One region of the Pseudomonas alkylphenolica genome, then DNA from elsewhere that is predicted to be linked to it. Evidence: predicted binding sites of a transcription regulator. Region 1 holds the regulator's gene; each other region holds the start of a gene.
What was found. The regulator sigma-54, encoded in region 1, starts transcription at its own class of promoters, with help from an activator protein. The targets are predictions, from matches to a motif close to ANTGGCATNNANNTTGCTNT.
Positions count from the first base shown of each region.

Region 2: a site for sigma-54 is predicted at 5,057-5,076, ahead of flgB (flagellar basal body rod protein FlgB). Genes of this name have one in related genera too.
Region 3: a site for sigma-54 is predicted at 6,403-6,422, ahead of glnA (type I glutamate--ammonia ligase). Genes of this name have one in related genera too.

Region 1 is NZ_CP009048.1:4,694,793-4,705,182, reverse strand. It holds gene fumC (class II fumarate hydratase FumC) at 1-965, shown strand, start outside; gene PSAKL28_RS21560 (DUF2753 family protein) at 986-1,447, shown strand; gene PSAKL28_RS21555 (superoxide dismutase) at 1,450-2,061, shown strand; gene PSAKL28_RS21550 (ZIP family metal transporter) at 2,073-2,966, shown strand; gene PSAKL28_RS21545 (HPr family phosphocarrier protein) at 2,985-3,257, opposite strand; gene rapZ (RNase adapter RapZ) at 3,278-4,132, opposite strand; gene ptsN (PTS IIA-like nitrogen regulatory protein PtsN) at 4,135-4,599, opposite strand; gene hpf (ribosome hibernation-promoting factor, HPF/YfiA family) at 4,612-4,920, opposite strand; gene PSAKL28_RS21525 (RNA polymerase factor sigma-54) at 4,998-6,491, opposite strand; gene lptB (LPS export ABC transporter ATP-binding protein) at 6,671-7,396, opposite strand; gene lptA (lipopolysaccharide transport periplasmic protein LptA) at 7,397-7,921, opposite strand; gene lptC (LPS export ABC transporter periplasmic protein LptC) at 7,908-8,480, opposite strand; gene PSAKL28_RS21505 (KdsC family phosphatase) at 8,489-9,013, opposite strand; gene PSAKL28_RS21500 (KpsF/GutQ family sugar-phosphate isomerase) at 9,014-9,988, opposite strand; gene PSAKL28_RS21495 (ATP-binding cassette domain-containing protein) at 10,234-10,390, shown strand, end outside.
Region 2 is NZ_CP009048.1:4,153,303-4,163,692, reverse strand. It holds gene PSAKL28_RS19050 (MFS transporter) at 1-306, shown strand, start outside; gene PSAKL28_RS19045 (flagellar brake protein) at 388-1,131, opposite strand; gene PSAKL28_RS19040 (flagella synthesis protein FlgN) at 1,212-1,679, opposite strand; gene flgM (flagellar biosynthesis anti-sigma factor FlgM) at 1,725-2,039, opposite strand; gene flgA (flagellar basal body P-ring formation chaperone FlgA) at 2,208-2,960, opposite strand; gene PSAKL28_RS19025 (chemotaxis protein CheV) at 3,032-3,961, shown strand; gene cheR (protein-glutamate O-methyltransferase CheR) at 4,013-4,840, shown strand; gene flgB (flagellar basal body rod protein FlgB) at 5,115-5,522, shown strand; gene flgC (flagellar basal body rod protein FlgC) at 5,526-5,969, shown strand; gene flgD (flagellar hook assembly protein FlgD) at 5,985-6,713, shown strand; gene flgE (flagellar hook protein FlgE) at 6,744-8,069, shown strand; gene PSAKL28_RS18995 (hypothetical protein) at 8,142-8,330, shown strand; gene PSAKL28_RS18990 (flagellar basal body rod protein FlgF) at 8,521-9,261, shown strand; gene flgG (flagellar basal-body rod protein FlgG) at 9,307-10,092, shown strand; gene flgH (flagellar basal body L-ring protein FlgH) at 10,147-10,390, shown strand, end outside.
Region 3 is NZ_CP009048.1:5,395,346-5,405,735, forward strand. It holds gene PSAKL28_RS24725 (glycogen/starch/alpha-glucan phosphorylase) at 1-1,994, opposite strand, end outside; gene PSAKL28_RS24730 (YkgJ family cysteine cluster protein) at 2,194-2,601, shown strand; gene typA (translational GTPase TypA) at 2,780-4,603, opposite strand; gene thiI (tRNA uracil 4-sulfurtransferase ThiI) at 4,732-6,186, opposite strand; gene glnA (type I glutamate--ammonia ligase) at 6,518-7,924, shown strand; gene glnL (nitrogen regulation protein NR(II)) at 8,321-9,406, shown strand; gene ntrC (nitrogen regulation protein NR(I)) at 9,403-10,390, shown strand, end outside.

The DNA of each region.
Region 1 (10,390 bases):
TTCCGACCACTATTCATGTCAGTGCTGCCCTGGCCTTGCATGAGCAACTGCTGCCGGCGCTCAAGCACCTGGTGCAGGTGATCGAGCGCAAGGCGCTCGAGGTACATCCCTTCATCAAGACTGGCCGCACCCACCTGATGGACGCCATGCCGGTGCGCATGAGCCAGGTGCTCGGCGGTTGGGCGGCGCAGATCTCGGCTGCCATCGCGCACATTGAGTCGACCTTGCCGGCTTTGCAGTCGCTGGCCCAGGGCGGTACAGCCGTAGGGACCGGAATCAATGCCCATCCCGAATTCGCCGGGCGATTCAGCCAGCAGCTGTCTGAACTCACCAAGGTGCCATTCACCCCGGGGCAGAATCTGTTCGCCCTGATCGGTTCCCAGGACACTGCCGTTGCCTTGTCGGGTCAGCTCAAGACCGCTGCCGTTGCCTTGATGAAGATCGCCAACGACCTGCGCTGGATGAACTCCGGTCCGCTAGCTGGTCTGGGTGAGATCGAACTGGAAGGCTTGCAGCCGGGTTCTTCGATCATGCCGGGCAAGGTCAACCCGGTAATTCCGGAAGCCACCGCCATGGTCGCCGCGCAGGTCATCGGTAACGACGCGACTATCGCCGTGGCCGGTCAGTCGGGCAATTTCGAACTCAACGTGATGTTGCCGATCATCGCTCAGAACCTGCTGAGCAGCATCGAGCTGATGGCCAATGTCAGCCGCTTGCTGGCCGACAAGGCGATCGCCAGTTTCAAGGTCAACGAAGCCAAGCTCAAGGAAGCGCTGGCGCGTAACCCGATCCTGGTAACGGCGCTGAACCCGATCATTGGCTACCAGAAGGCCGCCGAGATTGCCAAAACCGCCTACAAACAAGGGCGGCCGATCATTGATGTAGCCCTGGAGCACACCGACTTGCCGCGCAGCCAGCTGGAAGTGCTGCTCGACCCGGAAAAGCTTACTGCTGGCGGTATCTGATAACGCCCTGGAGGTTTGTCATGCAGCACTGGAAACGCACCACCGAAATTGCCAATCGCCTGTTCGACCAGGGCGAGCTGGTCGATGCCCGCGAGCTGTATCTGCAGGCCCTGGCCCTGGCCCAGGTGTTGTTCGAGCGCTGGCATGACGCCGATGAAGCGGTGGCCGTGTGCGTGATTGCTCACCACAACCTGGCCGACCTGCACCTGCGTTTGAATCAGCCTCAGGAGAGCGCGGAGTACCTTTGTGCCATCCATCAGCGGCTGTTGCAGGCCATGCAGGATCAACGTCTGACGCCAGCGCTGCGCGAAGCGGCGCTGCGTCACAGCGGCAAGACCTACACCGAGTTGCTCAATTTCATCAGTGAGTACGGCCAGTACCCACGAACCGAACGCCTGCTCCACAGCCATGGCCCGCAACCGGCGGTACTTGCCGGTCAGGAAAGGGCCGGGTCTTCTGCTCATCAATACGGAATCCATTGAGAATGCCTTATACCTTGCCTGCATTGCCTTACGCCTACGATGCGCTGGAACCGCACATCGATACCCAGACCATGCAGATTCACCACAGCAAGCACCATCAGACCTACATCAATAACCTCAATGCTGCCGTCGAGGGCAGCGAATGGGCCGAATGGCCGGTCGAACAACTGGTGGCCGCGGTCAAGCAGTTGCCATCGAACCTACAGGCGGCAGTGATCAACCAGGGTGGCGGGCATGCCAACCACTCGTTGTTCTGGACGGTCATGTCGCCCCTGGGCGGTGGTCAGCCCCAGGGCACGGTTGGCAAGGCTATCGATCAGCAATTGGGTGGCTTCGACGCCTTCAAGGATGCCTTCACCAAGGCGGCGTTGACCCGTTTCGGCAGCGGTTGGGCCTGGCTCAGCGTGACGCCGGAGAAAAAGCTGGTGGTGGAGAGCAGTGGTAACCAGGACAGCCCGCTGATGCACGGCAACACGCCGATTCTGGGGCTGGATGTCTGGGAACATGCCTACTACCTGCTGTACCAGAACCGCCGTCCTGAATACATCAATGCCTTCTACAACGTGATCGACTGGTCCGAAGTAGAACGCCGTTATGTAGCCGCCCTGGTGTGAGTCGTCCCGGTATGCGTACGGATGTGATGTCCATCAGCAGCGTGCGTTTGTTTCGCCTGGCGCTGGGTACCTTGTTGCTGCTGGTCGGCTGCGCTTTGCTGGTAGCGCAGGGGTTGGCCTGGCTGGACCTTGAGCCGCGCATGATGCGTGCGCTCGAAGGGGGTGCCCTGTGTGCATTGGGGACCGCGCTGGGTGCAGTGCCGGTGCTGGTAATCCGCAGCATGCCGGTAGCGTTGGCTGATACGTTGCTGGGTTTCGGGGCAGGGGTGATGCTGGCGGCAACGGCGTTTTCCCTGATTATTCCCGGGCTCGATGCTGCCCAGGCCATTGGCCTGGGCAAATGGGGCGCGGGAGGACTGGTCAGTTTCGGCTTGCTGTTCGGCGCTTTCTGTCTCTACCTGGTCGATCTCAAGGTGTCTGGCGCTTCGCCGGAGGCTTTGGTCGGCACTGCCCAGCAGCCGGTGATTGCCGCACGGATCTGGGTGTTTGTCATCGCCATCATCGCCCACAACATCCCGGAAGGCATGGCCATCGGTGTGTCGGCCGGTGGTGGAATGGCTGATGCAGACAGTCTGGCCATGGGCATCGCCTTGCAGGATGTGCCCGAAGGTCTGGTCATTGCGCTGGTGCTGGCCGGGGCCGGGATGGCGCGATTCAAGGCCTTTGCCATCGGTGCGGCGTCTGGTCTGGTCGAGCCGGTGGCGGCAGTGATTTGCGCCTGGCTGGTGACGGTGGCGGAGTTGTTGTTGCCGTTGGGCCTGGCTTGCGCGGCTGGGGCGATGTTGCTGGTGGTGACCCAGGAGATCATTCCTGAATCACGCAGCAACGGCCATCATCGCTTGGCCAGCCTGGGTTTGTGCGTCGGCTTCTGCCTGATGATGGTGATGGATACGGCGTTGTCTTGAGCAGGAAACAGAGGGCGGTTACTCGCCCTCGTCAAAGTAGTTGTTGATCAGCTCGATCAACGCTTCCAGGGCTTCGTCCTGTTGCTCGCCTTCAGTATGCAGGTGTACCTGAGTGCCTTTGCCCGCTGCCAGCATCATCACGGCCATGATGCTTTTACCGTCGATCAGTTTGTCAGGCGCGCGACCTACGCGCACGGTGCAAGGGAAGCGTCCGGCCACGCCGACAAACTTTGCCGCAGCCCGGGCGTGTAGCCCCAGCTTGTTGATGATGGTGATTTCACGAGCGGGCATCGCGGCGGTGGTCCTGTGGGCTAGAGGTCGCGGTGGCGAACCTGGACATTCTTCAGGGATTGCTGCAGCAACTGGCCCAGGCGTTCGGTAAGGTAAACCGAACGGTGGTGTCCACCGGTACAGCCAATGGCAATGGTGACGTAAGCGCGGTTGCTGGCGGCAAAGCGCGGCAACCATTTGAGCAGGTAGCTGGAGATGTCCTGGAACATTTCTTCGACGTCCGGCTGGGCTGCCAGGTAATCGATAACCGGCTGTTCCAGGCCGGAGTGTTCACGTAGCTCCGGCTTCCAGTAAGGGTTGGGCAGGCAGCGCACGTCGAACACCAGGTCGGCGTCCACCGGCATGCCCCGCTTGAAACCGAAGGATTCGACCAGGAACGCGGTACCGGGTTCCGGCTGGTTAAGCAGGCGCAGCTTGATCGAGTCCCGCAACTGGTAGAGGTTCAGTTTGGTGGTGTCGATCTTCAGGTCGGCGAGGTCGGCGATCGGCCCCAGCAGGTCGGTCTCGACCTTGATCGCTTCGGCCAGCGAACGATTGGCGTTGGTCAGCGGGTGACGCCTGCGGGTTTCCGAGAAGCGCTTGAGCAGGGTCTCTTCGTCGGCGTCCAGGTACAGCACATCACACTGGATATGTTTGCTCCGGGCATCTTCGAGCAGCTCGGGGAAACGTGTCAGATGGCTGGGCAGGTTGCGCGCATCGATGGATACCGCCACTTTAGGCTGCATCAGCTCGGTGTTGATCAGGGCATTTTCCGCCAGCTGCGGTAGCAGCCCGGCAGGCAGGTTATCGATGCAGTAGTAGCCGTTGTCCTCCAGGACTGCGAGGGCGGTACTCTTGCCGGAGCCGGATCGGCCACTGACGATAATCAGGCGCATGTTCAGGACTCGTTCTGTACGTCCAGTACGACCTGGTACAAGGCTTCACTGCTACTGGCGGCACGCAGCCGGTCACGCACGTCCTTGCGGTCGAGCATGCTGGCAATTTGGCGCAACAGTTCAAGGTGCGCATCGGTGGCCGCTTCGGGAACCAGCAGGACAAACAGCAAATCGACCGGGGCGCCATCAATGGCGTCATAGTCAATCGGTGCATCCAGGTGTATCAGGGCGCTGATGGGGGATGAGCAGCCTTTCAGGCGGCAGTGTGGAATGGCAATGCCATTACCAAAACCGGTCGACCCGAGTTTCTCCCGGGCAAACAGGGCTTCAAAAACGTCTTGCATCTCCAGGTCTGGAACCTCCCGGTCGATCAGGGTGGCGATTTCCTGGAGTGCACGCTTTTTACTGCCTCCCGGCGCGTTCACCAGGGAACGGCCGGGGGTCAGGATGGTTTCAAGTCGGATCATGGATGAGGGGGATCAGCGGGCCGCTGCACCTTGCAGCAGGCTTTGCTGTTTTTCCTTGTGTTTTTTCAGTTGGCGGTCGAGCTTGTCGGTCAAGGCATCGATCGCTGCATACATGTCTGTGTGTTCGGCATTTGCAACCACTTCGCCGCCGGGAATAAACAGCGTCGCTTCAATTTTCTGCTGCAGCTTCTCGACCTTCATGATTACCGTCACATTGGTAATCTTGTCGAAGTGCCCTTCCAGCCGTTTCAGTTTCTGTTCGACGTACTCGCGCAGCGGCTGGGTGACTTCTACATGCTGTCCACTGATATTGACTTGCATACAGCTTCTCCTTTGTTGCCCGTGCATAAGAGGCAGGTGTTGCGCCTGCCACTGAACTGCTATGGCTATCTCAGGGGCTACATCAGTCGCTTACGCTCACTCGACGGTGCAATGCCGAGGGACTCGCGGTACTTGGCGACGGTGCGACGGGCTACCTGGATACCTTGTGCCTCCAGTAAACCAGCGATCTTGCTGTCACTCAATGGCTTTTTCTGATTTTCCGCTGCAACCAGTTTTTTGATGATCGCGCGAATCGCTGTGGACGAGCATTCACCGCCTTCGGAGGTGCTGACGTGGCTGGAGAAAAAGTACTTCAGCTCGTAAATCCCACGCGGTGTATGCATGTATTTCTGGGTGGTGACCCGGGAAATGGTCGACTCGTGCATGCCCACCGCTTCGGCGATGTCGTGCAATACCAGCGGCTTCATTGCTTCGTCGCCGTGATCGAGGAAACCACGTTGGTGCTCGACGATCTGGGTGGCGACCTTCATCAGGGTTTCGTTGCGGCTCTGCAGGCTCTTGATGAACCAGCGGGCTTCCTGCAACTGGTTGCGCATGAAGGTGTTGTCGGCGCTGGTGTCGGCGCGGCGGACGAATCCGGCGTATTGCGGATTGACCCGCAGGCGCGGCACGGCTTCCTGGTTGAGTTCGACCAGCCAGCGTTCGTTGTCCTTGCGCACGATCACGTCAGGGACCACGTATTCGGCTTCGCTGGATTCGATCTGCGAGCCGGGGCGCGGGTTGAGGCTCTGGACCAGTTCGATGACCTGGCGCAGTTCGTCTTCCTTGAGCTTCATCCGCCGCATCAGCTGGCTGTAGTCACGGCTGCCAAGCAGGTCGATGTAATCGCGGACCAGGCGCTGGGCTTCGGCCATCCAGGGGGTGCTGGCGGGCAGTTGACGCAGCTGCAGCAGCAGGCACTCGCTGAGGTTACGGGCGCCGATGCCGGCCGGTTCGAATTGCTGGATGCGGTGCAGCACGGCTTCGACTTCGTCGAGCTCGATATCCAGCTCCGGGTCGAAGGACTCGCAGACTTCTTCGAGGGTTTCGTCGAGATAGCCCTGGTTGTTGATGCAGTCGATCAGGGTGACCGCGATCAGCCGGTCGGTGTCGGACATCGGCGCCAGGTTCAACTGCCAGAGCAGGTGGCTTTGCAGGCTTTCGCCAGCCGAGGTGCGGGTGGTGAAATCCCACTCGTCATCGTCGTTGCTGGGCAGGCTGCTGGCGCTGGTCTGGTAGATGTCTTCCCAGGCCGTATCGACCGGTAGCTCGTTGGGGATGCGCTCGTTCCATTCGCCGTCTTCCAGGCTGTCCACGGTTGGCGTGGCTTCCTGGAAACTGGTGTCCTGGACTTCGGCGACCGGCTTGCTTTCGGCGTTGTCCGCCATCGGGTCGCTGTTGTCGAAGTCGTCGCCTTCTTCCTGGCGTTCGAGCATCGGGTTCGATTCCAGCGCTTCCTGGATTTCCTGCTGGAGGTCCAGGGTAGAAAGCTGGAGCAGACGGATGGCCTGTTGCAACTGCGGTGTCATCGTCAGTTGCTGGCCCATTCTTAGGACGAGCGATGGTTTCATGGCAGGGGCTTAACACCTTTTTCGCCGGCGCACATGCGCCATCCACTACAAGGGCACCGAAGCGCCAACTTTAAGCAAATTATATGCCTGAAATTGGAGCGTTTGCCTAGGGTGCTGTAACAATTAAGCCGGATTTCACCGGTACAGTTGCCCCTGGCAAGCGCTTTGTCGCCTCGAACTTACAAGCGGAACTCGTGGCCCAAGTACACCTCTTTGACAAGGTCGTTGGCCAGGATGGTCTCTGCATCGCCTTCGGCAATCAGTTGGCCATCGTTGACGATGTAAGCGGTTTCGCAGATATCCAGGGTCTCGCGGACGTTGTGGTCGGTGATCAGTACACCGATGCCCTTGGCCTTGAGGTGATGGATGATCTGCTTGATGTCGCCGACCGAAATCGGGTCGACACCGGCAAAGGGTTCGTCGAGCAGGATGAATTTCGGTGCGGTGGCCAGGGCCCGAGCAATCTCCACGCGGCGACGTTCGCCGCCGGACAGGCTCATGCCGAGGTTGTCGCGAATGTGGCTGATGTGAAATTCCTGCAGCAGGCTTTCCAGTTCCTTGCGACGTCCGGCGGTGTCGAGGTCCTTGCGGGTCTCGAGGATCGCCATGATGTTGTCGGCAACCGAAAGCTTGCGAAAGATCGAGGCTTCCTGGGGCAGGTAACCAATACCGGCACGGGCACGGCCGTGCATCGGCTGGTGGCTGACATCCAGGTCGTCGATCAGGACACGGCCCTGATCGGCCTGGACCAGGCCGACGATCATGTAGAAGCAGGTGGTTTTGCCGGCGCCGTTAGGGCCGAGCAGGCCGACGATCTGGCCGCTGTCGATCGACAGGCTGACGTCGCGGACCACTTGTCGGCTCTTGTAGCTCTTGGCCAGGTGCTGGGCTTTGAGGGTCGCCATTTACTCGGCCTTCTTCTTAGGCTGGATCACCATGTCGATACGCTGGCGCGGTGTGGTCACATTGCCGCCACGACCGGCAGTCGCTACCTGGGTCTTGGTGTTGTAGACGATCTTCTCGCCTTCGGTGGTATTGCCTTCGTTGACCACTTTGGCGCGGTCGGTCAGCACCACCAGGTCTTTTTGCGCCTGGTACTGGATGGTCACGGCGTAGCCTTGCATCTTGTCCGGCTTGGCAGCGCTCTGTTGCTGCTCGAAGTAGGCCAGGTTGCCCACCGAGGTCACCACATCGATGTCGCCGGAGGCGGCGCGGGTGATGGTCACGGTGTTGCCTTTGATCATCATCGAGCCTTGGGTGATGATGACGTCGCCGGTATAGGTGGCGACCCCTTTCTTGTCATCCAGGTGCGCGTTGTCGGCCTGAATGCGGATAGGCTGGTCACGGTCGTTCGGCAGGGCCCAGGCGCTCGCGCTTCCCAGTGCTGCGCTCAGGCTGAGCAAAAAGGGGAGGGTTTTAACGAGCCTCATACTGTCCTCTTACGTTGGACAGCAGGTCCATCCTGCCGTCTTTCAAATACGCTTTCATTCCATTGCCCGTAGTGACGCCACCGGCGCCGTCGATTTTAACGGCTTGTGCGGTTTGCGCATATTGCTTCTGCGGGAATACCGTCATGCGGCTGGTGGTAATGATCATGGTGCGGTTCTTTTCATCGGTGCGGGCAACCCGTACCGAGTCAATCAATTCCACTTCCGAGCCATCCGGATTGACCTCGCCCTTTTCGCTCTGCACGTGCCAGGGGTAGGTGGTGCCACGGTACAGTTGCAGGTCCGGCTTGGTCAGCAGGGTCACTTCGCTGACCTTGAGGTGTTCGACCTTGTCGGCGGTCATCTCGTACTGCATCTTGCCGTCTGGCAGGAACTGTACGCTGTGGGCATTGGTGGCGTAATAGTCGATAGCGTTGTTGTCGACGCTGACCACCGGCTTGTCGAGAAAGCTCTCGGGGCCGATGTTCCAGTAGCCAACTGCCGCCAGCAAGGCGGCAATCACACTGTACAGCGCAGCGGTGCGGAATTTTTTACTGAACATGTGGCGCTCTACAGGTAATGGGCATTGGCCGCGTCGAGATTGCCCTGGGCTTGCAGGATCAACTCGCAGAATTCGCGGGCTGCGCCTTCACCGCCACGGGCCTTGGTGATCCCGTGGGCGTGCTCGCGGACAAAGGCTGCGGCATTGGCCACCGCCATGCCCAGGCCGACGCGACGGATCACCGGCAGGTCAGGCAGGTCGTCACCCAGATAGGCAACTTGTTCATAGCTTAGGTTGAGTTGGCCAAGAAGTTCGTCCAATACCACCAATTTATCTTCGCGCCCCTGATACAGGTGCGGGATGCCGAGGTTTTTGGCCCGGCGCTCGACCACCGGGGTCTTGCGCCCGCTGATGATCGCCGTGGTCACGCCCGAGGCCATGAGCATTTTGATGCCCTGGCCGTCGAGGGTATTGAAGGTCTTGAATTCGCTGCCATCTTCGAGAAAGTACAAGCGGCCGTCAGTCAGTACGCCGTCAACATCGAATACCGCAAGCTTGATCGCCTTGCCGCGCTGGAGCAGGTCCTGGCTCATTTACATCACTCCCGCACGCAACAGGTCGTGCATGTTCAGGGCGCCAACCGGGCGCTCGTCCTTGTCGATCACCACTAGGGCGCTGATCTTGTGGTCTTCCATGATTTTCAGGGCTTCGGCGGCGAGCATTTCGGCGCGGGCGGTCTTGCCGTGAGCGGTCATGACCTCTTCGATCAGGGTGGTGTGTACATCAATGTTGCGATCCAGGCTGCGGCGCAAGTCACCGTCGGTGAAGATCCCGGCCAACCGCCCGTCGGCTTCAAGCACCACGGTCATGCCCAATCCCTTGCGAGACATTTCAAGGAGTGCGTCCTTGAGCAGGGTTCCGCGCTGCACCTGCGGCAGCTCTTCACCGGCGTGCATGACGTTCTCGACTTTCAACAGCAGGCGGCGGCCGAGGGCGCCACCAGGGTGCGAAAAAGCGAAATCTTCAGCGGTAAAGCCGCGAGCTTCGAGCAAGGCAATGGCCAGGGCGTCGCCCAGGACCAGTGCGGCGGTAGTCGAGGAGGTCGGTGCCAGATTCAGCGGGCAGGCTTCCTGGGCAACGCGGGCATCGAGGTTGACTTCGGCGGCCTTGGCCAGCGGCGAGTCCGGGTTGCCGGTCAGGCTGATCAGCTGGATACCCAGGCGCTTGATCAACGGCAGCAGGGTAACGATCTCGGCGGTCGAACCGGAGTTGGACAGGGCGAGGATGACATCGTCGCGGGTGATCATGCCCATGTCGCCATGGCTGGCTTCGGCCGGATGAACGAAGAAGGCCGGCGTGCCGGTGCTGGCCAGGGTCGCGGCGATTTTGTTGCCGATATGCCCGGACTTGCCCATGCCGACCACCACCACGCGGCCCTTGCTGGCCAGGATCAGCTCGCACGCCTTGACGAAATCGGCGTCGATGTGGGCTAGCAAGCCCTCAACCGCCTCGAGTTCGAAACGGATGGTGCGTTGCGCGGATTGGATCAGGTCGCTGGATTGGCTCATGTCGAAAATCGGATTGCCTGATGAAAAGGCGGCGATTATAGCGGTAATGCGCAAAACCCTCACCTTGTGATTGTCATACAGTCGCTCGCCAACCTTAACCCTGGCTGAACAAGCACTGCTACGGCCTTGGGGCGTCGCTATCAGCGATGATATAGTTCGCCGCCTGTTCGGCCCGCTCAGGGCGTGCGTGCCTCCATGAAGGGGGCGCGCGTCTGAGTGAGATGGCTGCATCGCAAGGAGTCTAGATGAGCGTTGATAACGCCTACGCGGTCGAGTTGAAGGGTGTGTCCTTCAAGCGCGGTTCGCGCAGCATCTTCAATAATGTCGATATACGCATTCCCCGCGGCAAGGTCACCGGCATCATGGGGCCTTCCGGGTGCGGCAAGACCACACTGTTGCGTC
Region 2 (10,390 bases), 540 kb from region 1:
GTGGCGGGGGTGCTGATGAAGGTTTTCGGCACGCAGATGCTGTATGCCTTCTTTGTGTTCTTTGCCCTGGTGCTGGTCTGGCGGATTCGGCCGAAGGCGGTCACCGGTCTGCACCAGGTCGACGATGCGCCGCTCAATCACGTGGCCATGCCGGCGGCGGGTTCGCCCTTGTCAGCCGCACTCGATCCGCGGGTTGATGAGCAGAGCGTGCAGGATCAGATGCAGGCGCCGGTGGCGGCTGAGGATACAGAGGGGGAAGAAGGGGGTGATGCTGGTGAGGTGGCTGAGAAGCCGGCGTCGGTGTGAATGTCATCGCGGGGCAAGCCCGCTCCCACAGGGAGTTTGAATATTCTGTGGGAGCGGGCTTGCCCCGCGATGCTGCGAAACTCAGTAATCGTCTTTATCGAACCGTCGCGCTTCACGCTGCAGCTGATAGACAAAGGTTTCGATCTTGCGCTGCATCTGCCCGTTCAGGTTGTGAAAGCGCACACCCGCGAAGGTGGTGTTGACGCGCTCTTCGAAATGCAGATGACGCAGTTCCACCTCGACCTGGGACAAGCCCAGCGGTGCGCCGGAGGCAAATTTTTCGTAGACCTGGCCCAGTTGCAGGCGCTCCTCGACATTGCCTTCAAAGCGCAGCTTGCAGCCCGTGGCCGAGATGTCCAGCAACTTGCCGCGCAATTCACCATTGCCCTTGAGCTTGTCGCCATCGAGCTTGACGTCGACCAGTTGCGACAGCTTCAGTGCGGCACGGAAGGCATTGCGGCGCTGGTGGTAAGCCACTGCAGTCGGCAGTGCACCGCGGTAGCAGCGATGGCCGTCAACTTCGCTGATGCTCAGCGGGGTATTGCACTCCCAAGCGATACGCACACCATCATGAAAGCCCTCTACCCGGAACGGCTCGCCGTTCTCCAGGTAGCGCTCACCGTCACGCGGGACCATTTCATCAAGCGCCAGGCGATTGCTTTCGCGGTCGACCTCGACCACATAGCTCTGGAAGCGCTGGCTGCGTTCGTGGAAGGTGATGATCAGCGGGTCATGGCTCTCTTGCAGCGACCGCAAGTTGGCGGCGATTTCCAAAGGAGTGGTGAGCACCTTTGGTGGCTGCGGAGCTTCTGCTTCATTGAACACGGGTAATCAATCTCCAGGCAAAAACGACACACGCAAGTAACGGCATTTTGCCAGTATGTTCCGTGCCTTGATACAGGGAATCAAGCCTGGCTAAGCGCTCGCGGCTTGGCAAGGGGCGAGGTCGACCCCCGAGCGTCATACAGCGACGGTGATTCGCCGCCCATGAGGATTCTGATCTGATTGGCTGTGGTGCTTTGCTGGAGCTGGATCGAGCGGCCATTGCGCTCGTTGACGGCCTGGCAGTCGGCAAGCAGTTTGCCCAGTACATCCAGTTGTTGCAGCAGCAACTCGCCCAGCGATGACTGGCTGGCCAGTTGTGCGACACCTTCGCGGTCCTGGCTCAGACCAAGGCTGGCAAGCAGTTCACTGCGCCGCCGACCTTGCTGATCAAGAAGGATTACCAGCGATTGCTTGCGCGCCAGAATGTCTTCCAGCAGCGGCATGTCACGGCCGTGCAGGGCGATCGACTCGGTCTGCAGCAATTCAAGCAATTGTTGCGCTGGAGCAAAATCATCTTCGATCAATTGCAGCAAGGTAGTGTCGTGCATGGCTGGCTCTTTGGTTCAAGCGTCCTGAAGTCAGCGCGCCAGGGGCTAGCGCTGAGCTTCGAAATTAAGCAGTTTGCTGGCGACGCGGTTGCTGTCGACCTGGTAGCTGCCGTCGGCGATCGCCTGCTTCAACTCCGCCACCCGGGCGCTGTTGACAATCGGCTGGTCGCGCAGCTTGTCGCTGACCTTTTGCAACTGCTGGGCCTCGTGGCTGAGGTGTACGGCTTCCCCGCTGGCGCTGCCCTGGGCGACGGAATCGGCCTTGGCTGCGGTGTTGCTGGCAGTGCTTTCCTGGCTGTTGCCGGTACGCACGCCGGCAACCGACGGAGAGTTATTCAAACGACTGAAGTCGATGACCATGATCAGAAAACCTCTGGGTATAGGGACGCTTGCCTTGTTTTCGGCCAACCCGAAAGAAACTTTAGGCGCAATTGCAGTGCAGACTGCGCAGCAGGTTCCGGGCACCCAATGGGACACAGTTTAGGAAAAGCGGTTCCTTATCGCCAGAGTTCTTCGTGGTTCTCCCGTTTACATGGATACTTCGACCTGGCCGGGCCCGGTTACCCTGGCCTTGACCACCCGTTTGGAATTGAGATTGCGCACCCGGATCTGTTCGCTCAGACCGCCTTTGCTCAGGGCTTCGCCTGGCATGCGTACACTGAGCGTGCCGCTGCGGGCGGTGATGACCACCTGATCACCCTTGCGGACCACTTCGGCCTGTTCCAGGTGTTGAGGGGTCAGCACCTGATCCATGACCGTCGGTCGGATAACCTTGAGCCCGATCGCCTGTTCCAGATCGCTCAGAAACCCCTGGTTCAGCGTGCCGACATCGCGCTCGCGCAGGCTGACGTCCTGCTCGCCGACAATGCTTTCGCGTTTGAGCGGGCGCACCACAGTGACAACATTGCGAAACAGACGTACCTGGGCGGGCACGAACACCGTCCAAGGTGAGCTGCCGTTACAGCGCACCCTTACGGTTACGCGGCCCAGCGGCTGTGCCGGGCTTTCCAGATTGGCGTCCAGTTGCCGGTCGCACTGCGGCATGCGCAGGCGCGGGTCGAGGGTGTTGACCTGGATTTCGTAGCGGCCTTGGGTCTGGCTGCTGGCCAGGTAGTCTTCAACAGTGAATTCAAGAAACCCCTGGGTGACGCCGATAAGCTGTTCAGGCAAGGTGAAAGCGTCAGCCAGAAGTCGGGTGCCCGGAATCAGCAGGCACAGCGCAGCAAGAAGGCTGGTCAGGTGGCCGGTCAGGCGTCGGAAAAATGTCGTTTTCGTGTTCATACGATTAAAAAAAGCAAAGCGCGTGCCGAGACTGGGTACGAAGTTCGAAGCGTTTGGTGAAGGAGTCTTGCATGGCTGGTGTAATGGATTCAGTGAACCAGCGCACGCAACTGGTGGGGCAGAATCGCCTGGAGCTGTTGTTGTTTCGTCTCAATGGCGAGCAGCTCTACGGGATCAACGTGTTCAAGGTGCGGGAGGTGCTGCAATGTCCACCCCTGACCGTGATGCCCAAGTCCAACCCGGTAGTGCGCGGTGTCGCGAATATTCGTGGGGCAACCATCCCGATCCTCGATCTGGCGATGGCGACCGGTATGCCCGGTCTGAGTGAAGATGTCAGCAAGAGTTTTGTGATCATCACCGAGTACAACACCAAGACTCAGGGCTTTCTGGTGCACTCGGTGGAGCGCATCGTCAACATGAACTGGGAAGAGATCCATCCGCCACCCAAGGGTACCGGGCGTGATCACTACCTGACGGCGGTGACCCGGGTCGACAACAAGATGGTCGAGATCATCGATGTGGAGAAGATCCTCGCCGAAGTTGCGCCGACGTCCGAGTCGATTTCTGCCGGTGTGGTCGATGCCGAGGTGCAGGACAAGGCAGTGCTGCTGCGGGTACTGACGGTCGACGATTCGTCGGTGGCGCGCAAGCAGGTCAGTCGTTGCCTGCAGACGGTCGGGGTCGAAGTGGTGGCGCTCAATGATGGCCGCCAGGCGCTCGAGTATCTGCGCAAGCTGGTGGATGAGGGCAAGCGTCCGGAAGAAGAATTCCTGATGATGATCTCCGATATCGAGATGCCGGAGATGGACGGTTACACCCTGACGGCCGAGATCCGCAGCGACCCGCGCATGCAAAAATTACACATCATCCTGCATACTTCGCTTTCCGGAGTGTTCAACCAGGCGATGGTCAAGAAGGTCGGGGCCGATGATTTCCTGGCCAAGTTCAAGCCGGACGACCTCGCCCAACGCGTCGTCGATCGCATCAAGGCCACGCACTAACGGCCGGGGGCTGTGCCCCTGGCGGTTCACACGATTTAAGAGGCGGCATCTTTGTCTACGGGTAATTTGGATTTCGAACAGTTCCGGGTCTTCCTGGAAAAAGCCTGTGGCATCCTGCTGGGCGAAAATAAGCAGTACCTGGTCTCCAGCCGTCTCAACAAGCTGATGGAGCAGCAGGGCATCAAGTCCCTGACCGAACTGGTACAGCGTATCCAGAGCCAGCCGCGCAGCGGTTTGCGCGAGCAGGTGGTGGATGCCATGACCACCAACGAAACCCTGTGGTTTCGTGACACCTATCCCTTCGAAGTGCTGAAGAACAAGGTATTGCCTGAGCAGATCAAGGCCAATCCCGGGCAGCGCCTGCGTATCTGGTCGGCCGCCTGTTCCTCGGGGCAGGAGCCGTACTCGATCTCGATGGCAATCGATGAGTTCGAGCGCAGCAACATCGGCCAACTGAAGATGGGTGCGCAGATTGTTGCCACTGACCTGTCCGGCGCCATGCTCAATAACTGCAAGACCGGTGAGTACGACAGCCTGGCGATTGCCCGTGGATTGTCCCAGGAACGCCTGCAGCGCTACTTCGATGTCAAGGCGCCCGGGCGCTGGGCGATCAAGGCGCCGATTCGCAGTCGCGTGGAATTTCGCTCGTTCAACTTGCTCGACAGTTACGCAAGCCTGGGCAAGTTCGACATCGTGTTCTGCCGCAACGTGCTGATCTACTTCTCGGCCCAGGTCAAGAAAGACATCCTGTTGCGTATCCACAGCACGCTGAAGCCGGGTGGTTATCTGTTCCTCGGGGCGTCCGAAGCGCTCAATGGCTTGCCGGATCATTACCAGATGGTTCAGTGCAGCCCGGGGATCATCTACCAGGCCAAGTAACAACCCCCCTGTGGGGCTGTGAAAGCAGCCTCTCCGGTGGGAGCGGGCTTGCCCCGCGATAGCGATTTATCTGATAGGTCAGAATCGCGGGGCAAGCCCGCTCCTACCGGGAGAAATTGCCGCTTTGCTGGCGCCGAGCGGAAATCCTTTGCCGCTTTTCTGGCATTGCCGCCAGCGGCAAATCACTCAAAGCCCCGTATTTACGGGGTTTTGTTTTTTGGCATGGCTCTTGCTCTAGCTCAGTCAACGAAAAACCTTCGAAGGTTTCCCTGACATGAGCATCAGCTTCGACAAAGCGCTCGGCATCCACGAAAAGGCATTGGGCTTTCGCGCCCAGCGCGCCGAGGTGCTGGCCAACAACATCGCCAACGCCGACACGCCGAGCTACAAAGCGCGTGACATGGACTTCGCCTCAGTCCTGGCGGCCCAGGCCGAGAAGACCAGCAAGGGTCATTTTGCGCTGGATCGTACCAATACCCGGCACATCGAGGCTGAAGGCCTGAGCGTGGGTGATGAAACCCTGCAGTACCGCACGCCGATGCAGCCGTCGATCGACCAGAACACCGTCGATGCCCAGCTCGAGCAGTCGAGCTACGCGGAAAACGCCGTAGGTTTTCAGGCCAGCTTCACGCTGCTCAACAGTAAATTCAAAGGGCTGGTATCGGCCCTGCGCGGAGAGTAAGTCATGTCCCTCGCCAGTGTTTTCAACATTGCCGGTAGCGGCATGAGTGCGCAGACCACGCGTCTGAACACCGTCGCTTCGAACATTGCCAACGCCGAGACGGTGTCGTCGAGCATCGATCAGACCTATCGCGCCCGTCACCCGGTGTTTGCCACCACCTTCCAGCAAGCCCAGGGCGGTGTCAGCCAGTCGCTGTTCCAGGATCAGGGCGAGGCCGGTCAAGGTGTTCAGGTGCTCGGTGTGGTGGAGGATCAAAGCAACCTTGAGGCGCGCTACGAGCCGAACCATCCGGCGGCGAACAAAGACGGTTATGTCTACTACCCGAACGTCAACGTGGTCGAGGAGATGGCGGACATGATCTCTGCCAGCCGCTCGTTCCAGACCAACGCCGAGCTGATGAACACGGCCAAGACCATGATGCAGAAGGTCCTGACCCTGGGTCAGTGATAAAGGACGAAGCCAATGGCAAGCGTTAACGACACCACCGCCGGTGTAAACCTGAACGACGTGCTCAAGGCGTCGGTCAAGAAGACCTCCGAGACCAACTCCAGTGGCGTTGCTTCGGCAACCAACAGCAAGACCGGCAACCAGACCCTGGGCAAGGATGCGTTCCTGCAGTTGCTGGTTACCCAGATGCGTAACCAGAACCCGCTCGACCCTCAGGACAACAGCGAGTTCGTCGCCCAGCTGGCGCAGTTCAGTAGCCTGGAAGGCATCACTACCCTCAATGAGTCGGTGACTGCGATCTCTGGCAGCTACAAATCGTCCCAGGCGCTGCAGGCGTCGTCGCTGGTCGGTCGCTCGGTGATCGCCCAGACCGACAAGGCCGTGGTCGACACCACCAAGAGCTTCAATGGCTCGGTGGTAGTGCCGCAGTCGCTGAGCAATGCCACCGTCACCATCACCGACAAGGATGGCAAGGTGGTCAAGACCATCGATCTGGGCGAGCAGAAGGCCGGCAATGCCGCCTTCGTCTGGGATGGCACCAATGACGCGGGGGAGAAGGTCGATCCTGGCACCTACACCTTTGCCGCCAAGACCACCATCGATGGCAAGCAGCATGACATGTACACCATGCTGCCGGCCACGGTCAGCAGCGTCACCATCAGTCAGACCGGCGGCGAGATGATGCTCAATCTTGCCGGCCTGGGCAGCATTGCGCTGTCCAAAGTCCAAACCATCGGTATATAGAGCCGGCTAACGCGGCACAAGGAGTGAAAGATGTCATTCAATATCGGCCTTAGCGGTCTCTATGCAGCCAACAAACAACTGGACGTGACCGGCAACAACATTGCCAACGTTGCTACCACCGGCTTCAAATCCTCGCGTGCAGAATTCGCCGACGTCTACTCGGCCAACAAGCTCGGCGTCGGCAGCCAGAGCGTCGGTAACGGCGTGCGTCTGGCCTCGGTCTCGCAGCAGTTCACCAATGGCGATATCACCAACACCGGCAACGTGCTGGACATGGGTATCCAGGGTCAGGGCTTTTTCGTCCTGAGCGACAACGGCTCGCTCAGCTACACCCGTGCCGGTGCCTTCCAGACCAACAAAGACAACTACGTGACCACCGCTGATGGTCTGCGCCTGCGTGGCTACGGTGTGGACGAGAACGGCAAGATCATCAACGGCGTGCTGACCGACCTGAAGATCGACACCTCGGCACTGGCGCCAAAGTCCACTACCTCGATCGATCAGGGCATCAACCTGAACTCGTCGGACAAGGTCATCCCGAGCACCACCACGTTCGATCCAACCGACGACACCACCTGGAACAAGACCTTCGCCACCAAGATCTATGACAGCCAGGGTAACGAGCACGTCATGGATCAGTACTACGTCAAGACCGACACCAATGAGTGGAAGTCCTACACCCTGATTGATGGTCGTAACCCGCTCGATCCTACCCAGGAGCCGCCGCAGCCACTGGAAGGCACCATCACCTTCAATCCTGACGGTAGTGTCGATACCATGACCGCGGGTGCTGCAGGTTCTGGCTACGAAGTGGTGAACAAGGTGTTCAAGCTGACCGGCTGGATTCCTGCCACCGTTACCGATCCGACTGCCAAGCCGCCGGTGTGGGGTTCCAACGGTTCCGAGGCCAGTGCCGGCGGTATCGCCATCGACATGACCGATACCACCTCCTACAACACCCCGACCACGCGTCTGTCGCAGAGCCAGGACGGTTACGCTACCGGTATTCTGTCGAGCCTGAGCATCGACTCCAGTGGTGTGATGTTCGCCAGCTTCAGCAACCAGCAGTCGCGCGCTATCGGTCAGGTTGCCATCGCTTCCTTCGCCAACGAGCAGGGCCTGCAGCCTATGGGCGGTACGCGCTGGACCGAGACTTACTCCTCGGGGATCCCGGGGATCGATGCGCCGAAGACCGGTACTCTGGGCGCTATCGCCTCCAACTCGCTGGAGGCCTCCAACGTCAACCTGACCACTGAGCTGGTCGAGCTGATCAAGGCGCAGAGCAACTACCAGGCGAACGCCAAGACCATCTCTACCCAGAGCACCATCATGCAGACCATCATTCAGATGACCTGATGCTGCTGTGAAGCGCTAGGTGTGGACGGACCCCTTTCTCGGAAGGGGTCTGTCGTTTCAGAGGTATCGATCATGTTGCAACGATTGGCGTTAGCGGTGTTCGCGGTGTTGCTGATGACTCAGGTCAGGGCTGATGCCGCACCTTGGTACCGTTGGGAAAGCCAGGCGGATGGGCGCCTGGTCTGTGCCCAGTTTTCTCCGGGCGATGGCTGGAAGCGCTTCGCCGGTCCCTTCAACAACGCGGCGTGCCGCGACTACTGAGGCTTGCCGCTAGCGGCAAGCTGGCGCCGTAATTTCGACGGCGCTTCTCCCAGCCGCATGCCTGTACGGCGATCAAGTCCTTGTCTGGCGGGGCTTTTGGCCACTTCTGCAAAGTTGGTTTGAAACTTGCTTCAAGCACTGCAAAGCAGCGGCGAGCGGCAAGTGTTCGCCAGCGCAGGGGAGAAATACTGTGGACAAGATGCTGTACGTGGCCATGACCGGTGCCAGCCAGAACGCGCTGGCGCAGAAGGCGCATGCCAACAACCTGGCGAACATTTCCACTACCGGCTTTCAGCGTGACCTGGAACAGGCGCGCTCGATGCCGGTGTTTGGTGACAGCTTTCCGGCGCGCGCCTATGCCATGACCGAGCGCCCGGCGACGGATTTCTCGCCAGGCTCGATGCTGGAAACCGGGCGTGACCTGGACGTGGCTGTTGGTGGTGACGGCTTTATCGCCGTGCAGGCGCCGGATGGCAGCGAAGCCTATGTGCGTACCGCGAGCATGAACATCGATGCCCTGGGCGTGCTGCGTGCTGGCAACGGCATGCCGATCATGGGTAACGGCGGGCCGATTGCCGTGCCGCCAGAGCAGAAGGTCGAAGTCGGTGAAGACGGCACCATCACCATCCGCGCCATGGGTGAGGGGCCGCGGGTAATGGCTGAAGTCGACCGGATCAAGATGGTCAACCCTGACCTCAAGACCATGACCAAAGGCCTGGACGGTTTGATCCATACCAGCAATGGCCAGCCAGCAGTGGCCGATGCCAACGTCAAGCTGGTGTCGGGTTTCCTTGAAAGCAGCAACGTCAACGCCGTCGAGGAAATGACCTCGGTGCTGGCGTTGTCGCGTCAATTCGAACTGCACATCAAGATGATGACCACGGCCAAGGAAGGCGACGAAGCCATGGCTCGGGTTTTGCAAATCGGCTAATTACACAGACGTAGCGCCGTAAAACAGGCGCGCGAGGAGAACAGCATGCTTCCGGCTCTTTGGGTCAGTAAAACCGGTCTGTCCGCCCAGGACATGAACCTGACCACCATTTCCAACAACCTGGCCAACGTCTCGACCACCGGCTTCAAGCGCGATCGTGCCGAGTTCCAGGACCTGCTGTACCAGACCCGTCGCCAGGCCGGCGCCCAGTCGACCCAGGACAGCGAGCTGCCTTCGGGCCTGCAGCTGGGTACCGGTGTGCGCATTGTCGGCACCCAGAAGAGCTTCACCGCCGGTAGCCTGCAGACCACCGAGAACCCGCTGGACATGGCGGTTGATGGTCGCGGTTTCTTCCAGATCCTGCAGCCCGATGGCACCGTCTCCTACACCCGTGACGGTACCTTCCACCTGAACTCCGACGGCCAGATCGTCACCGCCAGCGGTTTCGCCCTAGAGCCGGCGATTGTCGTGCCGCCTGAGGCGCAGACCTTCACCGTCGGCCGTGACGGCACCGTTTCGATCACCACCGCAGGCAACCCGGCGGCGCAGGTGATCGGCAACATCCAGACCGCCGACTTCATCAACCCGGCCGGCCTACAGGCAACCGGTGGCAACCTGTTCCTGGAAACCGCCGCCAGCGGCGCGCCGCAAGTTGGCACTCCAGGCCTGAACGGTTTCGGTGTGGTCCAGCAGCAGACCCTGGAAAACTCCAACGTCAGCACCGTGGAAGAACTGGTCAACATGATCACCACCCAGCGTGCCTACGAGATGAACTCCAAGGTCATTTCCACCGCCGACCAGATGCTCTCGTTCGTTACCCAGAACCTGTAAGTGAAGTCTTCGAGGTCGCTTTAACGGCGCCTGTTACACCGTGAGGTCAGAGTCATGAGTCGTTTGTTTTGCGTACTTGCCCTGAGTGGGATCAGCGTGCTGGCCGGCTGCGTTGCGCCGCCGCCCAAGCCCAATGATCCGTACTACGCGCCGGTATTGCCGCGTACGCCACTGCCGGCAGCGGCCAACAACGGCTCGATCTACCAGGCCGGTTTCGATCAGAACCTGTACAGCGACCGCAAGGCGTTCCGGGTCGGTGACATCATCACCATCACCCTCAACGAGCGGACCCAGGCGA
Region 3 (10,390 bases), 700 kb from region 1:
ATATTGCTGGTGCCAGAGGCTTCGTAACCGGCGGTGGAGATCTGTTCGGAAAGATCGGCCGCCGGGATGATGCTCTCCGCCAGGCTGACGTTGTAGTTGGGCAGAAACACCACCTTGAGCAGGCCGCGCACGGTCGGGTCGTTGTTCACCACCCGGGCGATGTCGTTGCTCAGTTTGATGATCAACTTGGCCTGGTGGTAGCTGGCCGCCGCCTTGCCGGCGAAAATCTTCACCCGCGGCGCCCAGTTGGTGCCGGGCTCGGCACGTATCGCCTGGTACAAGGCCACGGTGTGCAGCAGGTTGAGCAACTGGCGCTTGTACTCGTGGATGCGTTTGACCTGCACATCGAACATCGCTTCCGGGTTGACGGTAATACCCAGGCGCTCCTGGATCAGGCTGGCCAGGGCTTTCTTGCTGTGCAGCCGTTGTTCGGCAAACTGTTTGCGGAACGCTGCCTTGTCGGCAAACGGGTCGAGATCGCGCAGACGCCCTTGCGGGTTGTCGAGCACGTCTTTACCCAGGGCCTCGACCAGCATGCCGGTCAGCTGCGGGTTGGCCTGATACAGCCAGCGGCGGAAGGTGATGCCGTTGGTCTTGTTGTTGATCCGCTCCGGATAGAGCTTGTGCAGTTCAGCGAATACCGTGCTGCGCATCAGCTTGCTGTGCAACGCCGACACGCCATTGACGCTGTGCGAGCCGAGAAACGCCAGATTGCCCATGCGCACGCGCCGGCCGTTGTCTTCCTCGATCAGCGACACTGCGCGCAGCACGTCAAAATCATGGATGCCCTTGGCCCGCAGAGCGTCAATGTGAAACGCGTTGATCAGGTAGATGATCTGCATGTGCCGCGGCAGCATGCGCTCCATCAGGCTGACCGGCCAGGTTTCCAGGGCCTCGGGCAGCAGGGTGTGATTGGTGTATGCCAGGGTATCGACGGTCAGTTGCCAGGCGGTGTCCCAGGGCACTTCGTGCTGATCGACCAGCAGACGCATCAACTCGGCCACGGCAATCGAGGGATGGGTGTCATTGAGCTGGATCGCCGCAGACTCATGCAGGTTGAGCAGACTGTCGTGCATGTTCAGGTGGCGACGCAGCAGATCCTGCAGCGAGGCGCAGACGAAGAAATACTCCTGACGCAGACGCAGTTCCTGGCCGGCCTCGGTGCTGTCGGCCGGGTACAGCACCCGCGAGATACTTTCGGCGCGGGCCACCTCGGCTACCGCGCCCAGGTGGTCACCGGCGTTGAAGCGCTCCAGATGCAGTTCTTCCAGCGCCCGTGCCCGCCACAGGCGCAAGGTGTTGACGCTGGCGCCACGCCAGCCGACCACCGGCGTGTCATAAGCGACCGCCCGTACGGTCTCGGCCGGCGACCACACCTGGCGTTGCTGGCCATTGGCGTCATGCACGGTTTCGACGCTGCCACCGAAACTGATCGGATAGATCACCTCGGCCCGTTCGAATTCCCAGGGGTTGCCGAAATCCAGCCAGTTCTCGGTCTGCTCCTGCTGCCAGCCATCGACCACCGCCTGGCGGAACAGGCCGTGCTCGTAGCGAATGCCGTAACCGTGGGCGGCGATCCCCAGCGTCGACATGCTCTCCATGAAACAGGCGGCCAGGCGCCCCAGCCCCCCATTACCCAGGGCCGCATCGGGCTCCAGCAGGCGAATGCGCTCCAGATCGACATCCAGGCCACTGAGCGCCTCGCGGGCGATGTCCAGCAAGCCCAGATTGCTCAAGCTGTCGTACAGCAAGCGGCCGATGAGAAATTCCAGCGACAGGTAGTACACCCGCTTCTGGCTCTTGCGATAAATCTGCCGGGTGTGGTCCATCCAGTGATCGACCATGTGATCACGGGCTGCCAGGGCAATGGCTTCGAACCAGTCATGGTCGAAGGCGTGTTCCGGGTCTTTGCCGACCGCGTAGGTCAATTTGTCCAGTACAGCGGTGCGAAAAGCGGCCACCTCTGCGTCACGAGCGAGTGGTTCCTGAGACATGCGACGTCCTCGACCAGGTTGACGAATGCGGATGGAGATTTCTCAGCCTAGACCGTTCGACACAGAGCGAAAGCGCAGGTTCGGGAGTTTCTGCGTAAAAACAGCGGCCATGGCTGGCGGAACCGGCAAATGGTTGTTCACATTTTGACCAACTCCGGTATGATCGCGCGCCCACCCGAACATCTAAAACCTGAACCTGATGAAACCGACCCTGATTGCCGCCGCCGAAGTCGACCGCCTGGAAACCTGGCAGAAGTACCAAAGCCATATGTGCGGAGGCTGCAACTCGACCTGCTGCACCTTGCCGACGGAAGTGAAAATCAAAGACCTGATCCGCATGGGCGTGGTGGATGAGTTCGAGGTGGGCGAGCCGCCGAAGAACATTGCCAAGCGTTTGCAGAAGGACGGGATCATCCAGCGCTTCAACCAGAAGTCGGGGATCTTCACCCTGGCGCAGATGAGCAATGACGATTGCCTCTATCTGGATCGTAAAAGCCGCATGTGCACCATTTATGACAAGCGCCCGGACACCTGCCGCAACCACCCGCGGATCGGACCGCGTCCGGGCTACTGCGCGTACATTCCAAAACCTGCAGCACGCCGCTAAACACTGCAGGCCACGGAAAGGCTTTGCTGTGGGAGCGGGCTTGCCCCGCGATGGCGTTCTTTCAGCAACATCGCTTCGCGGGGCAAGCCCGCTCCCACTGGTTGCCTCCCACATTTACTGCAGACAAACAAAAACGCCCCCGGCCTTGCGACCGGGGGCGTTTTCGTTTCAGCCGGGCTTAGTTAGCCTTGGCTTTCTTGGCAGCGCGGGTACGCTCGCCTTCGTCGAGGATCTTCTTACGCAGACGGATCGACTTAGGAGTCACTTCGCACAGCTCGTCGTCCTGGATGAATTCCAGAGCCTGTTCCAGGGTGAAGCGAACAGGTGGAACCAGAGCGATGGTTTCGTCTTTACCCGAAGCACGCATGTTGTCGAGCTTCTTGCCCTTGGTAGGGTTGACGCCCAGGTCGTTGTCACGGCTGTTCAGACCAACGATCTGACCGTTGTAGATCTCCTGACCGTGCTCAACGAACAGCTTGCCGCGAGCCTGCAGGGTTTCCAGCGAGTAGGTCAGTGCCTTACCGGTTTCTACCGATACCAGTACACCGTTCTGACGGCCGGACATGTGACCGGACTTCATCGGCGCGTAGCGATCGAAGATCGAGGTCAGGATGCCTGCACCGTTGGTCAGGGTCAGGAACTGGTTACGGAAACCGATCAGACCACGGGCTGGAATGTTGTATTCCAGACGTACACGGCCCTTGCCATCCGGAACCATGTTGGTCAGGTCGCCTTTACGCAGACCCATTTCTTCCATGACCTTGCCCTGCGAATCTTCAGGGATGTCGATGGTGACGTTTTCGAACGGCTCGTGCTTGACGCCGTCGATTTCGCGGATGATCACTTCTGGACGACCAACGCCCATTTCGAAGCCTTCGCGACGCATGGTTTCGATCAGAACCGACAGGTGCAGCTCACCACGACCGGAAACCTTGAACTTGTCAGCCGAGTCGCCTTCTTCAACGCGCAGTGCAACGTTGTACAGCAGCTCTTTGTCCAGACGTTCCTTGATGTTACGGGAAGTCACGAACTTGCCTTCTTTACCGCAGAACGGCGAGTCGTTGACCTGGAAGGTCATCGAAACGGTTGGCTCGTCAACGGTCAGCGGCTTCATCGCTTCGACTGCGTCCGGGGAGCACAGGGTGTCGGAGATGAACAGCTCGTCGAAACCGCTGATGCAGACGATGTCGCCAGCCTGGGCTTCTTCGACGTCAACGCGGTGCAGACCGTGGTGACCCATCAGCTTGAGGATACGGCCGTTGCGCTTCTTGCCGTCGACGTCGATAGCGACAACCGGGGTGTTCGGCTTGACGCGACCACGGGCGATACGGCCAACGCCGATAACACCGAGGAAGCTGTTGTAGTCCAGTGCCGAGATTTGCATCTGGAACGGACCGTCACGGTCAACGGCAGGCGCTGGTACGTTGTCGATGATCGACTGGTACAGCGGGGTCATGTCTTCGGCCATTTCGGTGTGGTCCAGACCGGCAATGCCGTTCAGGGCCGAGGCGTAGACGACTTTGAAGTCCAGCTGTTCTTCGGTGGCACCGAGGTTGTCGAACAGGTCGAAGATCTGGTCCAGAACCCAGTCAGGACGCGCGCCCGGACGGTCAACCTTGTTGATTACCACGATTGGACGCAGGCCGGCTTCGAAAGCCTTCTTGGTCACGAAACGGGTTTGCGGCATAGGGCCGTCTTGGGCGTCGACCAGCAGCAGCACCGAGTCAACCATCGACATTACACGCTCAACCTCGCCACCGAAGTCGGCGTGGCCGGGGGTGTCGACGATGTTGATGTGGTAGCCGTTCCAGTTGATGGCGGTGTTTTTCGCCAGAATGGTAATACCGCGCTCTTTTTCCTGGTCGTTGGAGTCCATGACGCGCTCGTCGTTGAGCTCGTTACGCTCCAGAGTGCCGGACTGACGCAGGAGTTTGTCGACCAGGGTGGTTTTACCATGGTCAACGTGGGCGATGATGGCGATGTTACGCAGATTTTCGATCACGTGTGTATCTCGATCAGAGGATTCGGGTTGCCGCCCAGTCTAGGCGGCGAATATGAATGAATGGCGCTCAACGGGCCCGCAGGTCGGGGGGGCGATGGCGGATGCTCCCGCCATATAGCCCCGGCGTTTTATGTCGGACGATAAACGCGCACATTGGCATGTCCCTCACTGAGCAAATGATGGGCATGCAGGCGACTCATCACACCCTTGTCGCAATACAGCAGGTACTGGCGCGTAGCGTCCAGCTCCTTGAAGCGACTGTTCAGGGCGTAGAACGGCAAGGCCTTGACCTCGATGCCGTCCAGTTCCAGGGGCTGGTCTTCCTGGGCGTCGGGGTGACGAATGTCGATCACCACCTGCCCGGCCAGCGCCTGGCTGACTTCTTCGATCTGAATATCCTGGCTGAGTTCATCGATCACGTGGTCGATGGAGATCAGGCGAGCGCGCTCCAGGGCGCGCTCGAGCACGGCCATGTCGAACTGCTTCTCTTCATGGTCAACGCGGTGACGCTTGGCACAGGTAGTCGGGTTCACCGAAATCACGCCGCAGTACTCGGGCATGTGCTTGGCGAACTCGGCAGTGCCGATCTGGTTGGCCTGGTCGATGATGTCCTGCTTGTGGCTGGCCAGCAGCGGGCGCAGCACCAGCTTCTCGGTGGCCGAGTCGATCACTGCCAGGTTCGGCAGGGTCTGGCTCGACACCTGGGAGATCGCTTCGCCGGTGACCAGCGCATCGATCTCGAGACGGTCGGCAATATTGGTCGCCGCGCGCAGCATCATGCGCTTGAGGGTCACCCCCATGTAGCTGTTGTCGACCTTGCCGAGAATCTCGCCGACCACTTCTTCGAACGGCACGCTGACGAACAGCACGCGCTGGCTGCTGCCGTATTTCTTCCACAGGAAGTGGGCGACTTCCATCACCCCCAGCTCGTGGGCACGGCCGCCAAGGTTGAAGAAGCAGAAGTGGGTCATCAGGCCGCGGCGCATCATCTGGTAGGCCGCCACGGTGGAGTCGAAACCACCGGACATCAGCACCAGGGTCTGCTCCAGCGCGCCCAGCGGGTAGCCGCCGATGCCCTTGTGCTGGTTGTGGATCACGTACAGACGCTTGTCACGCACTTCGATGCGCACTTCGACCTCGGGGTTGCGCAGGTCGATACCGGCGGCACCGCACTGCTGACGCAGCTGGCTGCCGACATAACGGTCGACGTCCATCGAAGTGAAGTCGTGGTGGCCGCCACGCTTGCAGCGTACGGCGAAGCGCTTGCCGGCCAGCAGGTGACCGAAGTGCGCCTTGCACTTGGCAACGATATCGTCGAAGTCACCCAGCGGGTACTCATCGACCTGCAGGAAGTGGGCAATGCCCGGCATGCAGGTCAGACGCTCGGTCATCTCGCGCAGGACTTTCTCGTCCTCGATGTGGGTGACCACCTCGAGGTTGTCCCAGACACCGTTGACCGCGAGCGCAGGATCGAGGTCCTTGAGCACGGTACGGATGTTGCGGCCCAGTTGACGGATGAAGCGCTTGCGAACCGGGCGGCTCTTGATGGTGATCTCTGGGAAGACTTTTACGATTAGTTTCATGAAAAACTGTGCGCGAGCTGCCGACTAAAAAAGTGGGGCGCGGATTATAGCGGAAATTGCTCAAGGTTTAACCAATTAATCTACAGAAGGTTTTCCGCGCACCAAAATGAGGCGTGCCACTTCATTTACGCCTCTTAAGAGTGCAGAAAACTGCCCGAATTTCAGCCCGGCACCCCTGAAATGCTTGGCAATCGGGCAAAAAATCCAAACCGGGGCACTGGCATGCAATTTGCTCCCTTGTGATGCAGGTTGCCTTGGCCGACTATTCGCGCCCGGCATCACCCAAATTCCAGGGCTGCACAGGCTAGCTCTACCCCACCCGGAGGACACTATGTCGAAGTCGGTTCAACTCATCAAAGATCATGACGTTAAATGGATTGATCTGCGCTTCACTGACACCAAGGGCGTACAGCACCACGTGACCATGCCGGCCCGTGATGCGCTGGAGGAAGACTTCTTCGAAGTCGGCAAGATGTTCGACGGTTCCTCCATCGCTGGCTGGAAAGGCATCGAAGCCTCGGACATGATCCTGATGCCGGTCGACGAGACCGCCGTGCTGGACCCGTTCACCGAAGAGCCGACCCTGATCCTGACCTGCGACATCGTCGACCCTTCGAGCATGCAGGGTTACGACCGTGACCCGCGCGCGATCGCCAAGCGTGCCGAAGAGTACCTCAAGAGCACCGGCATCGGTGACACCGTGTTCGCCGGTCCAGAGCCTGAGTTCTTCATCTTCGACGAAGTGAAGTTCAAGTCGGACATTTCCGGCTCGATGTTCAAGATCTTCTCCGAGCAAGGCTCGTGGATGTCCGACCAGGACGTTGAAGGCGGCAACAAAGGCCACCGTCCAGGCGTCAAAGGTGGCTACTTCCCGGTTCCGCCGTTCGACCACGACCACGAAATCCGTACTGCCATGTGCAACGCACTGGAAGAAATGGGTCAGACCGTCGAAGTTCACCACCACGAAGTGGCGACTGCCGGCCAGAACGAAATCGGCGTCAAGTTCAACACCCTGGTGAAGAAAGCTGACGAAGTCATGGCCTTGAAATACGTCGTGCACAACGTTGCCGACGCTTATGGCCGCACTGCCACCTTCATGCCGAAGCCACTGTACGGCGACAACGGCTCGGGCATGCACGTTCACATGTCGATCTGGAAAGAAGGCAAGAACACCTTCGCAGGCGAAGGCTATGCCGGTCTGTCCGACACTGCCCTGTACTTCATCGGCGGTATCATCAAGCACGGTAAGGCCCTGAACGGCTTCACCAACCCGTCGACCAACTCCTACAAGCGTCTGGTGCCAGGCTTCGAAGCTCCGGTAATGCTGGCCTACTCGGCTCGCAACCGTTCCGCTTCGATCCGTATCCCTTACGTTTCCAGCCCGAAAGCCCGCCGTATCGAAGCGCGCTTCCCGGACCCGTCGGCCAACCCGTACCTGGCCTTCGCCGCACTGCTGATGGCCGGTCTGGACGGTATCCAGAACAAGATCCACCCAGGCGATGCCGCCGACAAGAACCTGTACGACCTGCCGCCTGAAGAGGCCAAGGACATTCCGCAGGTTTGCGGTAGCCTGAAGGAAGCCCTGGAAGAGCTGGACAAGGGCCGTGCGTTCCTGACCAAAGGCGGCGTGTTCTCCGACGACTTCATCGATGCCTTCATCGAGCTGAAGAGCGAAGAAGAGATCAAGGTCCGCACCTTCGTACACCCACTGGAATACGAGCTGTACTACAGCTGCTGATTCCGTGACGGTGTAACGCCATCAAAGAGAGGCCTCCTTCGGGAGGCCTTTTTTTTCACTCCCCCGGTGGGAGCGGGCTTGCCCCGCGAAGCGATTTGCCTAACACACCGCAATCGCGGGGCAAGCCCGCTCCCACTGCAGAACTCCTCTATGCTCTATATTGGTGCACGCAATAGCCTGCACCTAAGCGAATCAGCCCATTTTGGTTCAAGAAAACCGCCAGATCAGGGCTTTGTAGCCATATTTAGCGCAAATACAGGTCTTTATCCGGCAAATCCGCTTCTTTTCGGAGCCTTGGTTTGTTTTTTGCATTTTCTTCTCACCAGCAGACAACCAGCGCCCGCGACCCTGGCCCAGCCGGGGTCGTCATGAGCCAAAAGAGGTCACCGACGCCCCATGACCATCAGCGATGCCCTGCACCGACTGCTACTGGACAACCTGACCACTGCCACCATTCTGCTCAATGCCGAATTGCGCCTTGAGTACATGAACCCGGCAGCGGAAATGCTCCTGGCCATCAGCGGCCAGCGCAGCCATGGGCAATTCATCAGCGAGTTGTTCACCGAATCCCCTGAAGCGCTCAATTCCCTGCGCCAGGCGGTGGAACACGCGCACCCATTCACCAAGCGCGAAGCACAGCTGACCTCGCTGACCGGGCAGACCCAGACCGTCGACTATGCGGTAACGCCGATCCTCAGCAGTGGCCGGACCTTGTTGCTGCTTGAGGTCCACCCCCGCGACCGGCTGCTGCGCATCACCAAGGAAGAGGCCCAGCTGTCCAAGCAGGAAACCACCAAGCTGCTGGTGCGCGGCCTGGCCCACGAGATCAAGAACCCGCTGGGCGGGATTCGCGGCGCCGCACAGCTGCTCTCGCGGGAATTGCCCGAGGAAAGTCTCAAGGATTACACCAACGTGATCATTGAAGAGGCGGACCGCCTGCGCAACCTGGTCGATCGGATGCTCGGCTCGAACAAGCTGCCGTCGCTGGCCATGACCAACATCCACGAAGTACTCGAACGGGTCTGCAGCCTGGTCGAAGCCGAAAGCCAGGGCGGCATCACCCTGGTGCGTGATTACGACCCGAGCCTGCCGGACGTACTGATCGACCGCGAGCAGATGATCCAGGCCGTGCTCAATATCGTGCGCAACGCCATGCAGGCCATCAGCGGCCAGAACGAACTGCGCCTGGGCCGCATCAGCCTGCGCACCCGGGCCATGCGACAGTTCACCATCGGCCACACCCGCCATCGCCTGGTGGCCAAGGTCGAGATCATCGACAACGGCCCGGGTATCCCTGGCGAGCTACAGGAAACCATCTTCTACCCCATGGTCAGCGGCCGTCCGGACGGTACCGGGCTGGGCCTGGCCATTACCCAGAACATCATCAGCCAGCACCAGGGCCTGATCGAATGTGACAGCCATCCAGGCCACACCACCTTCTCGATCTTTCTGCCGCTGGAACAAGGAGCCACCGCCTCATGAGCCGAAGTGAAACCGTCTGGATCGTCGACGATGATCGCTCCATCCGCTGGGTCCTGGAAAAAGCCCTGCAACAGGAAGGCATGACCACCCAGAGTTTCGACAGTGCCGACGGCGTCATGAGCCGCCTGGCCCGGCAGCAGCCGGACGTGATCATCTCCGATATCCGCATGCCCGGGGCCAGCGGCCTGGACCTGCTGGCGCAGATTCGCGAGCAGCACCCGCGCCTGCCGGTGATCATCATGACCGCCCACTCGGACCTGGACAGCGCGGTGGCGTCCTATCAGGGCGGCGCATTCGAATACCTGCCCAAACCGTTCGACGTCGATGAGGCGGTGTCGCTGGTCAAGCGCGCCAACCAGCACGCCCAGGAGCAACAGGGCCTGGATATCGCCCCAAGCCTGACCCGTACCCCGGAAATCATCGGCGAGGCGCCGGCGATGCAGGAGGTGTTCCGCGCCATCGGTCGCCTGAGCCACTCCAACATCACCGTGCTGATCAACGGCGAGTCAGGTACCGGTAAAGAACTGGTGGCTCACGCTCTGCACCGCCACAGCCCACGGGCGGCCTCACCGTTCATCGCCCTGAACATGGCGGCAATTCCCAAGGACCTGATGGAGTCCGAGCTGTTCGGTCATGAAAAAGGCGCGTTTACCGGTGCCGCCAATCTGCGTCGCGGGCGTTTCGAACAGGCCGATGGCGGCACCCTGTTCCTCGACGAAATCGGCGATATGCCGGCCGATACCCAGACCCGTCTGCTGCGGGTACTGGCCGATGGCGAGTTCTACCGGGTCGGTGGTCATGTGCCGGTGAAAGTCGACGTGCGTATCATCGCCGCGACCCACCAGAACCTGGAAACCCTGGTGCAGGCCGGCAAGTTCCGTGAAGACCTGTTCCATCGCCTCAACGTGATCCGCATCCATATCCCGCGCCTGGCCGACCGTCGCGAGGACATCCCGACCCTGGCCCGGCACTTCCTCGGCCGCG